One region of the Nocardia sp. NPDC006982 genome, then DNA from elsewhere that is predicted to be linked to it. Evidence: riboswitches for the same ligand, from Rfam matches in the RefSeq annotation. Region 1 holds a riboswitch; the other holds the start of a gene.
What was found. Region 1 has a riboswitch for thiamine pyrophosphate ahead of ACFYOW_RS31060 (purine-cytosine permease family protein). Riboswitches for the same ligand answer to the same signal wherever they lie in the genome.
Positions count from the first base shown of each region.

Region 2: another riboswitch for thiamine pyrophosphate. It lies ahead of thiC (phosphomethylpyrimidine synthase ThiC); the one in region 1 lies ahead of ACFYOW_RS31060 (purine-cytosine permease family protein).

Region 1 covers NZ_JBIAFV010000009.1:102,972-108,364, reverse strand. Annotated here, with positions in the region: gene ACFYOW_RS31065 (alpha/beta fold hydrolase) at 1-1,216, opposite strand, end outside; gene ACFYOW_RS31060 (purine-cytosine permease family protein) at 1,237-2,607, opposite strand; TPP riboswitch at 2,604-2,718, opposite strand; gene ACFYOW_RS31055 (hypothetical protein) at 2,901-3,182, shown strand; gene ACFYOW_RS31050 (DUF72 domain-containing protein) at 3,157-3,942, opposite strand; gene ACFYOW_RS31045 (DUF4383 domain-containing protein) at 4,017-4,481, shown strand; gene ACFYOW_RS31040 (glutamate--cysteine ligase) at 4,475-5,393, opposite strand, start outside.
Region 2 covers NZ_JBIAFV010000013.1:126,868-132,260, forward strand. Annotated here, with positions in the region: gene ACFYOW_RS36460 (MarR family winged helix-turn-helix transcriptional regulator) at 1-313, opposite strand, end outside; gene ACFYOW_RS36465 (hypothetical protein) at 372-779, shown strand; gene ACFYOW_RS36470 (VOC family protein) at 847-1,329, shown strand; gene ACFYOW_RS36475 (hypothetical protein) at 1,322-1,516, opposite strand; TPP riboswitch at 1,625-1,751, shown strand; gene thiC (phosphomethylpyrimidine synthase ThiC) at 1,743-3,368, shown strand; gene ACFYOW_RS36485 (lipase family protein) at 3,483-4,865, opposite strand; gene ACFYOW_RS36490 (TetR/AcrR family transcriptional regulator) at 4,971-5,393, shown strand, end outside.

The DNA of each region.
Region 1 (5,393 bases):
AGAGCAACGTGTCGAGCTGTGTCGCGAATTCCTCGGTGGCGCTTCGGTATCCGACGTGGTCGCCCGCGAATTCCACGATGTCGAGTCCGAGCCGCTGGCCGAGCACCGCATTGGGCAGCGCCGGGAAGGTTTCCTTCGAATCGTGTCCGACGACGAGGACGAGCTTCTCGGCGGCAGCCCGCAGGGCGTCGAAATCCGGTGTGTAGCGCACGTACTGGCGCATCTCGTGCTCCATCCAGAACAGCATGTTCTGCTGGATGCGCGCACTGATCGCGGCGGCTTCGGGTGTGGGTTCTTGGGTATCGGGCCGTTGCTGGCGCAGCCCGACACCCTCGGCGAATTGGGATATGGCGGCAACGAAGCCGTCGGACTTGCTGGTCCGGTAGACGTCGTCCAAAAAGGTGAGCCATTTGTCGGCATCGGGCAGTACGGTCGCCAGCGGCGGTTCGTGCGCGATGAGCGTGTGCACGAGTTCCGGTCGCGTCGTGAGCAATTCGAGCGCGACGATGGCGCCGGAGCTGCTGCCGAGCACGGCGGCGGGTCGGTCGCCGAGGTGGGTGAGCAGCGCGGCGGCGTCAGCGCCGTCGAGTTGGACGTTGTGATCCTGGCCTGGGCTGCGGGAGAAGCCGCGCCGATCGTAGGAAACCACCGTATAGCGATCCGCCAGTCGCTCCGCGATCTGGTCGAAGCTGCCCGCGTCGCCGTTGCCGCCAGGGATGAGCAGCAGCAGAGGACCGGTGCCGCGGATTTCGTAGTACAGCGTCGCTCCGGGCACGGCGAGGGTGTGGTTGGTGGGGACGTCCATGGGAAAGGCTCCTGGTAGATAGGACAGTTGCCGCAACGCTTCCCGGATGACGGGCAGTGCCGCGATGGGCGGGTCCGCATCGACCCAGCGGTCGATGGCGACCTGCAGTGCCGTCGCGATCGCGCCCGCCATGATCCGGGGGAACATATCGGTGTGCAGGTCGCGGCCGGTGCGTGCGGCGATGGCCGTCGCGATGGCCTCCTGGATGACGGCCTGCGCCTTGAGATATTCACCCCGCAGTGCGGGTTCGGTGGTGATCAGCCGGATGCCGCGGGTCCATGCCGGATCGGGCAGTTCGTCATCGCGGAATTCGGCGAGTACCGCGTGGATTACCGCAGTTCGGCGTGAATGCGCCGCGGCCGTCGGCCGGTCCGTCGACTCGGGAGGGTGCGAGTCGGCGACCGGTGGCACTCGCCGCGTTGGTTCGAGGTCTAACCGGACTTGCGCAGCAACGAAATCCGCCCCACGCCCCACGCGACTACCACGGCGGCCAGGAACGACAGCAGTGACGCGCTCATCCACGCCTGCTTGGTGAAGTGCAGCTTCTCCTGCACGTCCACCCAGAAGTCGGTCCACACTCCGGCGTCGCCCGGGTTGATCAGCTGGTAGACCGAAAGTCCCACCAGCCAAGCGAAAACCATGCCCCACCGTGACGGCGCATTCGCCGAGGTATCCCACTGGTCGCGCGCCCGCAGGAAGAAGTCCGCGACGAGCACGCCGAGCAGCGGCACGAAGACCGACCCGATCAGGCCGAGGAATCCGAAGTAGTTCGCCATGTTCAGCCGCAGCGCCAGCAGCGTGATGAGGATGCCGAGACCGATCGAGAGCACCCGGCGGTCGACTCGCGGCGCGAGATTCTGGATCGAGACGGCCGTGGAGTACACATTCGCGAACGACTGGTCGGCCTCCCGGAATACGAAGATGAAGAAGAACACCGCTCCGAGGGTGACCGTCAGGAACGGCGAGTACACCCCGCCGTCGCCGGATGCGAGCGCCAGCGCGAACAGTCCGAGCACATACGCGATGATCTGGGTGAACGCATACGCCCCGCTGGCCGCGCCGAATGCCGCGCCGGTGCTGCGGGAGTGCCGGGTGTAGTCGGCCGCCACCGGCACCCACGAGATCGAAACCGCAAGCGCCGCATCGGTGGCGACCCAGAACAGATTCCAATCCACGCCGAACGGTCCGCCGCCTTCGGTGCCCGGGTTGGTGGTGAGATCCGGCAGACCTGCGCGGACGAACTGGATGTAGAACCAGACCAACGCGATCACCACGCCGACGGTCACGAACCGCCGCAGCATTCGCACCGAACCGAGCGGCCAGATCGTCAGCACCGTCGTCAGCACACCCGCGGCGACCACGTAAACCCAGTGCGGGCCACCGTCGAACAACTCTTCGGCCGCATCGCCGATGACGATCAATTCGAAGGTGCCCCAGCCGATCAGCTGGGCGATATTGAGCAGCGTCGGCAGGTAGCTGAGTTTCGCGCCGAACAGTCCGCGCAGCAACATCATCGCGGGCTTACCGGTCTTGGCTCCGGGTACTGCGGCCAGGCCGAGCATGAGCCCGCCGACCACCGTGCCGATGATCATCGCGAGAATGCCCGCGGCGATGGAGATCTGGGCGCCGCCTTCGGAATTCGGCGCGAGCACCGTGTACGCGCCGGAGAATGCGAACAGGCTGACGCCGAGGTTCGCCCAGAACGCGCTCTGGTCCCAGAACGAAAGGACCTTCGGTGCAGGCTGGTCCAGGGTCAACGGTGCTTCGCGCCGCTCGGATCGATCGATGGTGGGTGCAGACATCGCGGTACCGCTCTCCCTACGCCGGCATTACCCGGACAGGTTCATGCGGTCGGCGAAACGTGGGGTCCGCCCTCTCAGCCCGGCCGTGCCCGAGCTCCCGCGCTGGGGTTATTCGGGCGAAATGCTACACCCGTGCACCGACGCGCCGGGCCTGCCTTCGGACATTCCAGACAGGTTCCGCCGAGACGGCCCGAAAATCTCAGCCACCGCCCATACTGTCGGGGTATCGATGTGGTTATCGCTCGGTTATCTGCCGCTCATCGTCCGCCTCTACCTGGAATGAGTACGCGCCCATGATGCTGATCGCCTTGCACGAGACCGTCCTTGCTCAACTCGGGAATCCGACGCCCGAGGCTCCGCCCAATTCGGAGAAGATCCTGCAGATGGTTCGCTACCTGACCTGGTTTGTTCTGCTGTCGGGTGTCTCCGGAATCACCTACGCGGGCGGCAGGTTCGCCTGGGAGAAGTGGAGCGGTGGGACCCTGGAATCCCCGAAGATGCTCGCCGGCGCAATGGTCGGCGGTGTCATCGCGACCAGTGCGGGCACAATCATGAATGCTGTCGTGGGGAGCTGAAATCCGTTGCGGGTGTTCGACTGACGGTGGCTCCGGCCGTGGCCGCGGCGCGCGCGAAGACGACCGCATCGCGAACCGCTGCACCGCCGGGATCATTGTTGAAGTAGACGTACACCTGCTCGCGATCCGACCACGTGTCGGCAAGCCGTCGCGCCCAACTGGTGAGTGCCGTGCGTCCGTAGCGCGGTGCGGGTGTCGCACGTCCGGAGTGCAGTCGCAGATAACCCCAGTCCGTCGTGCGCCACAGCGGCGCGACGGGACGGGACTGGACGTCGGCCCAACACAGCGCCGCGCCGCATTCCGTCAGCACTGCACGAACTTCGGGAATCCACCAGGACTCGTGCCTGGGTTCGACCGCGATCCGGACGTCGGGCGGAAAGCAGCGTAGGCAGGCGTCGAGCAGGGCCGGATCGACCCGCAGCGTCGGCGGAAGCTGCAACAGCACCGGTCCCAGCTTGTCGTCGAGCGCGCGGGCGTGCGCCATCAAGCGTCCCACCGGCTCCTCGGGTTCGCGCAGCCGCTTGATGTGGGTGAGGAAGCGGCTTGCCTTGACCGCGAAACAGAAGTCCGACGGTGTCCGGTCCCGCCATGCCGCGAAGGTCTCGCCGCTGGGTAGTCGATAGAAAGCATTGTTGCTCTCGACCGTCGCGAAGCCCGCGGCGTAGGTTTCGAGCCACACACGCTGCGGAACATTCGCCGGGTACAGCACGTCGCGCCAGTCCTGGTACTGCCAACCCGATGTGCCGACGAGCAGGGGCATACCTCCATCGAAGCACTTTCCGATGACCACCATCTCAACTACGCTGTGTAGTGGATATGGTCGGGGAGGGCGCAATGAGCGAACAATCGGTGGTCGAGCGGCGAATCGACTGGACGCGGTGGAGTTTTCTGCAGTGGGCCGTCTTCGTGATCGGTGCGGTCCATATCGGGTGGGCGGTCGCGGGCTGGATCGCCGAGCCCAGTTTCGAACTCGGCGCACACGCACCCGCGACACCGGTGCTCGGCATGGACTACAACGGCTGGCACGCGGTGGCCGGGCTACTGCTGTTCGGACCCGCGCTGATCGTCGCGACCCGCAAGTCGTGGTCGGCCTGGTACTGCGTGCTCGCCGGCATCGGCGGGGGGTTCGCGGTCGGGGTGTGGGCGCTGTTCTCGCACCACGTGCTGATCTTCAGCTTTCCGAGCCATATCACCGACGCGATCGAGCACATGGTGACCGGTGCGACGCTACTGGCGATCGTCGCCGTACAGGTCGTCCGGGACGGCGGCCTGCGTCCGGTATTCGGTCTGTCTCAGTAGCACCCTTCGAGGGTGGCGGCGGCGACCACATCGATGACGTCGCTGACATCGTCGTGCGCGCGCATAGCGGTGCGTTGTCGCCGGGCGCCGTTACCACGTGCAAGAACTGCTTTGACGGTATCGGCGACGAAGTGCTGGTCACCGGACTGCTCGAGCGCGGGGGTGAGGTAGTCGACGAGCCCGGCCACCAGGGTGTGGGCCGGGAGGGCGCGGCCGCTGATCGTGTCGAGCCCGTCTCCATCGAGGCCGGATCGGGCGGCCTTCCAATATGCGGCTCGCAAGACCTCCGCGGGCACCGGTGGCGGTGGCAGCCCATCGTGTATCGCAGTCTGGGCCATCACGACCGCGGCGCGAATCAGCGTGGCCAACAACGCTGTTTCTTCCACCGTCGCCGGTACATCACTGACGCGCACCTCGACGGTCGGGTAGGTGGCCGAGGGCCGCACATCCCAATACACCATCGCCGTATCGAGAATGCTGCCGCTGGCGAACATCATCCGCACCATATCGTCGTAGTCCGCGACCGATTCGAAGAACGGTGGGGGCCCGGCACTCGGCCACCGCCGCCACATAATGCTGCGCCAGCTGGCGTATCCGGTATCGGTGGCGCGGTAGACCGCCGAATTGGCCGTCAACGACAACAACACGGGTAACCAGGGCCGCAAATAATTCCCGACCCGCACCGCGATATCACGTGAAGGCACCCCGACGTGGACATGGCAGCCGCACAAACCCTGCTCATGGGCGAGCAACCCGAAATGGTGTTCGATGAGTCGATAGCGCGGGGTATCGGTGACCGGATACGCATCCGGCACCGTGGGCGGCACCGCCACCGCGAGCAGCCTGGCACCGTTCTTCTCCGCGCAACTCGCCACGCTGCGGCGGAGTCGGCGCAGTTCATCGAGTATTTCG
Region 2 (5,393 bases), on a different contig from region 1:
CGGTCCTGGTGATCCGCACCGACATTCGACGGCGATCGGCGGGATCGCGGGTGCGTTCGACCTGACCGGCACTTGCCAATTCGTCGACGATCTTCGCCACATCGCTCGGATGGATATCGAGCCGAATGCCCAGATCGCGCTGCACATGCGGCCCGAAATCGGCGAGCGCGGCGAGTACCGCCATATGCCACAGCCGAAGCCCGCGCGCCGCAAGCCGATCGGCGAACCGGCCCCGCGCGACCTTGCCCACCCGCGACAGCAGGTAGGTCTCGAGGCCGAGCAGGCTCGGCGGAAGTGCACGCGCGGAGTCCATGGGACAAATTATAGGGTGGAACCTACGATAGGGTTACACCTACTAATAAGGAGACAGCGTGGACGCCCTGTACCAGAGACTGCTCGTCACCCGTTTCGCCGAATGCTTCGACTTCTACTACGCCGTCCTCCCGGAGCTCATCGGCGCGAAGCTGATCAAAGGCACCGCGGCGGGCCCCTATGCGAACTGGGATGTCGACGACCAAGCGGTACTCGTGCTCTTCGATCGCGGCGCGATGTCCGAAGTCGTCGGCACCACCGATCTGCCCGTCACCGCCGCACCCGCGCAAGATGCCGTGATGTTCGTCTGCCGAGTGCCCGACGTCGACACGAGCCTCGACCTGTGCCTGCGCAACGGCGCGACCCTGGCCGCCGCCGCGACCGATCGACCGAACTGGGGTCCGAACCTGCGCACAGCCCACCTGCGCGACCCAGCGGGTACCCTGATCGAGCTCCAGTCCTACTGACGGGCGATGAATTCCGTCCGCCAGCACCGTCGGCACTAATACAGGCACACCGATCGGGAGGACCACCATGCAGAAAATCGTCACGAACCTCTGGTACGACACCCAGGCCGAGGAGGCCGCCGAGTTCTACTGTTCGTTGTTCGAGGATTCGAAGATCACCAATGTCGTGCCCTACTCCGAGGTGGGTCCGCGCGAAGCCGGGCTGACGATGCTCGTCGATTTCGAACTCAACGGACAGAAGTTCACCGCCATCAACGGCGGCGGCGATTACCACTACACCCACGCCATGTCGCTGCTGGTGAATTGCGACAGCCAGGACGAGGTGGACCGACTCTGGACGGCACTGCTCGCCGACGGCGGCCAGCCGATCGAATGTGGTTGGCTCAACGATAAATACGGTATTCCCTGGCAGATCTGGCCCGTCGAAGCCGACACCCTGTTGACGAGTACCAACCGCGCGGCCGCGAACCGCGCCATGCAGGCGATGCTCGGTATGCAGAAGATCGACCTGCAAGGCATGCGGGACGCCTACGAGGGCAAGATCAGCTGATCTGCCAGGAGCCGACCTCGCGGTATCCGGAGTTGTAGATCGCGGAGCTGTCACCCTCGGTGATCTGGTAGTGCTTCATATTGCCGCCCCAATAGCGCAGGATCCGACCGAGCTCATCGGCGAGATCGGCCGGCGCGGCCAAGCCGTCGGGCAGGGCATCCAGATCTACCTCCAGGATGAATTTCACCCTGAGGAATGTACCGGCGCCTGGTCGGGCCTCGGGCGCTTCGCTGTATGTTCCTCCGATCGCCCGGCGGGGCGCGGACGTGGAAAGGTATCGTCGGGCGGGAAAATTTCACACACCAACGGGGGCTCGCACCAGCGGGCTGAGAGGACGGCTAGCCCAATCCGGGCGTTCAGGGCCGTCGACCGTATGAACCTGACCGGGTAATGCCGGCGTAGGGAGGATATTCATGGGCACACCTGTAGATTCCGTGACCACCGGTCCGATCGAAGGCAGCGTCAAGCACTACCAGCAGGTCGATGATCTGCGCATTCCGGTGCGTCGGATCAATCTGACCAATGGCGAGCACTTCGACGTCTACGACACCTCGGGCCCGTACACCGACGCCGCGGCGTCCATCGATCTCGAGGCCGGGCTACCCAAGCTGCGCGATAGCTGGACCAAGCCCGAGGTCGACGGTCCGCCAACCCAGCTGGCCTGGGCGCGGCAGGGCATCATCACCCCCGAGATGCGCTTCATCGCCGCGCGCGAGGGCGTCACGCCGGAACTGGTGCGCGACGAGGTCGCCGCCGGTCGCGCGGTCATCCCGGCCAACCACAAGCATCCGGAGCTGGAGCCGACCATTATCGGCAAGAAGTTCCTGGTGAAGATCAATGCCAATATCGGCAATTCGGCCGTGTCCTCCTCGATCGCGGAGGAGGTGGAGAAGATGGTGTGGGCCACCCGCTGGGGCGCGGACACCATCATGGATCTGTCCACCGGCAAGAACATTCACGAGACGCGCGAATGGATCATGCGCAACTCGCCCGTGCCGGTCGGCACCGTGCCGATCTATCAGGCGCTGGAGAAGGTTAACGGCGATCCGACCGCGCTCACCTGGGAAATCTACCGCGACACCGTGATCGAGCAGTGCGAGCAGGGCGTCGACTATATGACCGTGCACGCCGGTGTGCTGCTGCGCTACGTGCCGCTGACCGCCAAGCGGGTCACCGGCATCGTCTCGCGCGGCGGATCCATCATGGCCGCATGGTGTCTGGCGCATCATCAGGAGTCGTTCCTGTACACCAACTTCGCCGAACTCTGCGAGATCCTCGCGCGCTACGACGTGACCTTCTCCCTCGGTGACGGCCTGCGCCCCGGCTCCATCGCCGATGCCAATGACGAGGCCCAGTTCGCCGAGCTGCGCACCCTCGGTGAGCTGACCAAGATCGCGAAATCGCATGGCGTGCAGGTCATGATCGAGGGCCCGGGTCACGTGCCGATGCACAAGATCGTGGAGAACGTGCGGTTGGAGGAGGAGTTGTGCGAGGAGGCGCCGTTCTACACCCTCGGCCCGCTCGCCACCGATATCGCACCCGCCTACGACCACATCACCTCGGCCATCGGCGCGGCCATCATCGCCCAGGCGGGCACCGCGATGCTCTGCTATGTCACTCCAAAGGAGCACCTTGGCCTGCCCAACCGCGACGACGTGAAGGTCGGCGTGATCACCTACAAGATCGCCGCGCACGCCGCTGACCTCGCCAAAGGCCATCCGCACGCCCAGGACCGGGATAACGAGTTGTCCAAGGCGCGGTTCGAATTCCGCTGGCGCGACCAGTTCGCCCTCTCCCTCGATCCGGATACCGCCCGCGAGTACCACGACGAAACCCTCCCCGCCGAACCCGCCAAGACCGCTCACTTCTGCTCCATGTGCGGACCGAAGTTCTGCTCCATGCGCATCTCCGCCGACGTGCGGGAATACGCCGCGCGCCAGGGGCTTTCGGATACCGAGGCGATCGAAGCCGGTATGGCGGAGAAGTCCGCCGAATTCGCCGACCACGGCGCACAGGTGTATTTGCCGGTCGTGTCGTAAAAATGGCGATAGCCCCGGACCAACGAGTGGTCCGGGGCTTCTCTCTGGAAGGTACACGAAGAATCCGCCGCTCAGGAGTGGATTCGCACAAATCGATGCCGAGAGGTTGCGTGATCAGCGTTCGCGTGGGCCGATCGGGAACCCGAGGGCGCCGAAGGTGGCGTTCAAGTTGATCTCGATCTGGGTGAGCATGGCATTGAAATCGGCGAGCATGGAAACCACGTTCTCGGTGCGACAGCCGACCTGATCCGGCGCATCCGGAGCGAGGCGGGACTTCAACCAGTTGAAGGTGTCGGCCATGCCGAGCGACGGAAGGGTCAGGTGTTCGCTGAGGTGGTCGCGTTTGTAGACGATCGATGCACCGTCCGCGCACCACTGCTGGTTCAGGCGATCGGTGGTCCAGATCGGCACGGCCTCGTCCAGGACACCCTGATAGATGAACAGCGGCGCGATCGGGGTGTGTTTGCCGAGGACGGTCGCGTCGAAGACCTCGCGGATTTCCGGTAGCGCGAGGTACTGCGCGATCGGAATCGTCAGAATCCGTTGGTAATCGGTGAACATCTGGGTCAGTGCGTTGCGTGGCAGGCACTGCGAGTTGGTCCGGTTCATCAGCGCCTTGCCCTCGGGCGTCAGGTACTGATCGGTCACCTCGCGAAACTTGGGGTAGGCGTTGTAGAGCGAGGAGACGCCGATGCCGATGAGGCTGGAGAACATGGATCCGTTGACGTGCAGCAGGGATTCGACATCCGAGACCGGCGCACCGAGCGCGGCCCCTTTCACGTTCAGCTCCGGCGCGTAGCCGGGCTGCATCTCTGCGGCCCAGCCGCTGCCCATGCCGCCGCCGGAATAACCCCACAGCGCCACCGGGGTATTCGCGCCGTCGAGGCCGAGCGGTTCGAATCGCTCGGCGGCCCGAATGCCGTCGAGGGTCATATATCCCGGCTCCTCGGCCACCGCGAGATGTCCGTTGAGGCCCTCGTAGTCCGGCACCGAAATGGCCCAGCCCTGGCTGATCAGCGCGGCGATCGCGATCAGCTCGCTCTGTGAGTGGATGCCTTCGACGCCCGGCAGCCCGGCGCCCTGGCGCAGTACGAACGACGGTGCGCAGGCGATGCTGGCGCTGTCGTAGTAGAACTGCAGCGAGACCAGCGGACGCGACCGGTTCGGATCCGCGCCCGCGGGCAGGATCACGGTGCTGACCGCGGCCGTCGGCTGTCCGAACAGATCGGTGCTGCGGTAGAGCAGCTGCCATGAGCGCACGCTCAGCGGCAGTACGGTCAGCACCGCCAGCTGCACCTCGCGCGAGCGCAGAATCGTGCCGACTTCCTGCGCCTCGAAGCCCTCCGGCGGTTGATAGAACGAATCCTGTTGCGGCACAGGCACGGCGGTGGCCGGCGAGGCGGTGACACCCCCGACCATCAATGTCATCGCCATCGATACCAGCGCGGCCGCCGCGCGCAATCCGCGCCGACGCATGCGGGTCGGATCCCCATTCATCACTGACACGTCTGTCCCTTCCTCATCGACGTGACAGTGATTACAACACGACTGCCTGTTACCAACAAGAAGGCTTTCTGAAAATGCCTCGACTATGGTCGAGGTATGACCCGCAGCAAATCCGCCGCGCGGCCCGATCCGACTCCGGCGCGGCGCCGCATCCGTGGTCTCGATGCCGAGCAGCGCAGCGCGCAACGGCGCAGCCAACTGCTCGACGCGGCCACCGAACTATTTGCCGAGCAAAGCTTTTCGGGTACGTCGATCGAACAGATCTGTCAGCGCGCGTTCGTCGGGACCAAGGGTTTCTACGATCATTTCGACAGCAAGGAAGCGTGCTACGTCGCGCTGCTCACCCACATCACCGAACAGATTCAGCAGCGGGCCATCGAGGCGGCCACCGCCTCCGCCGAACTGCCATGGCCGGAGCGCGCGCAGGCCATTATCGCCGCCTTCGTACATGCCATTGCCGATGATCCGCGGCTGGCCAAGGTGACATTCGGCGAGGCGGGCGGCATCTCACCTGCGGTG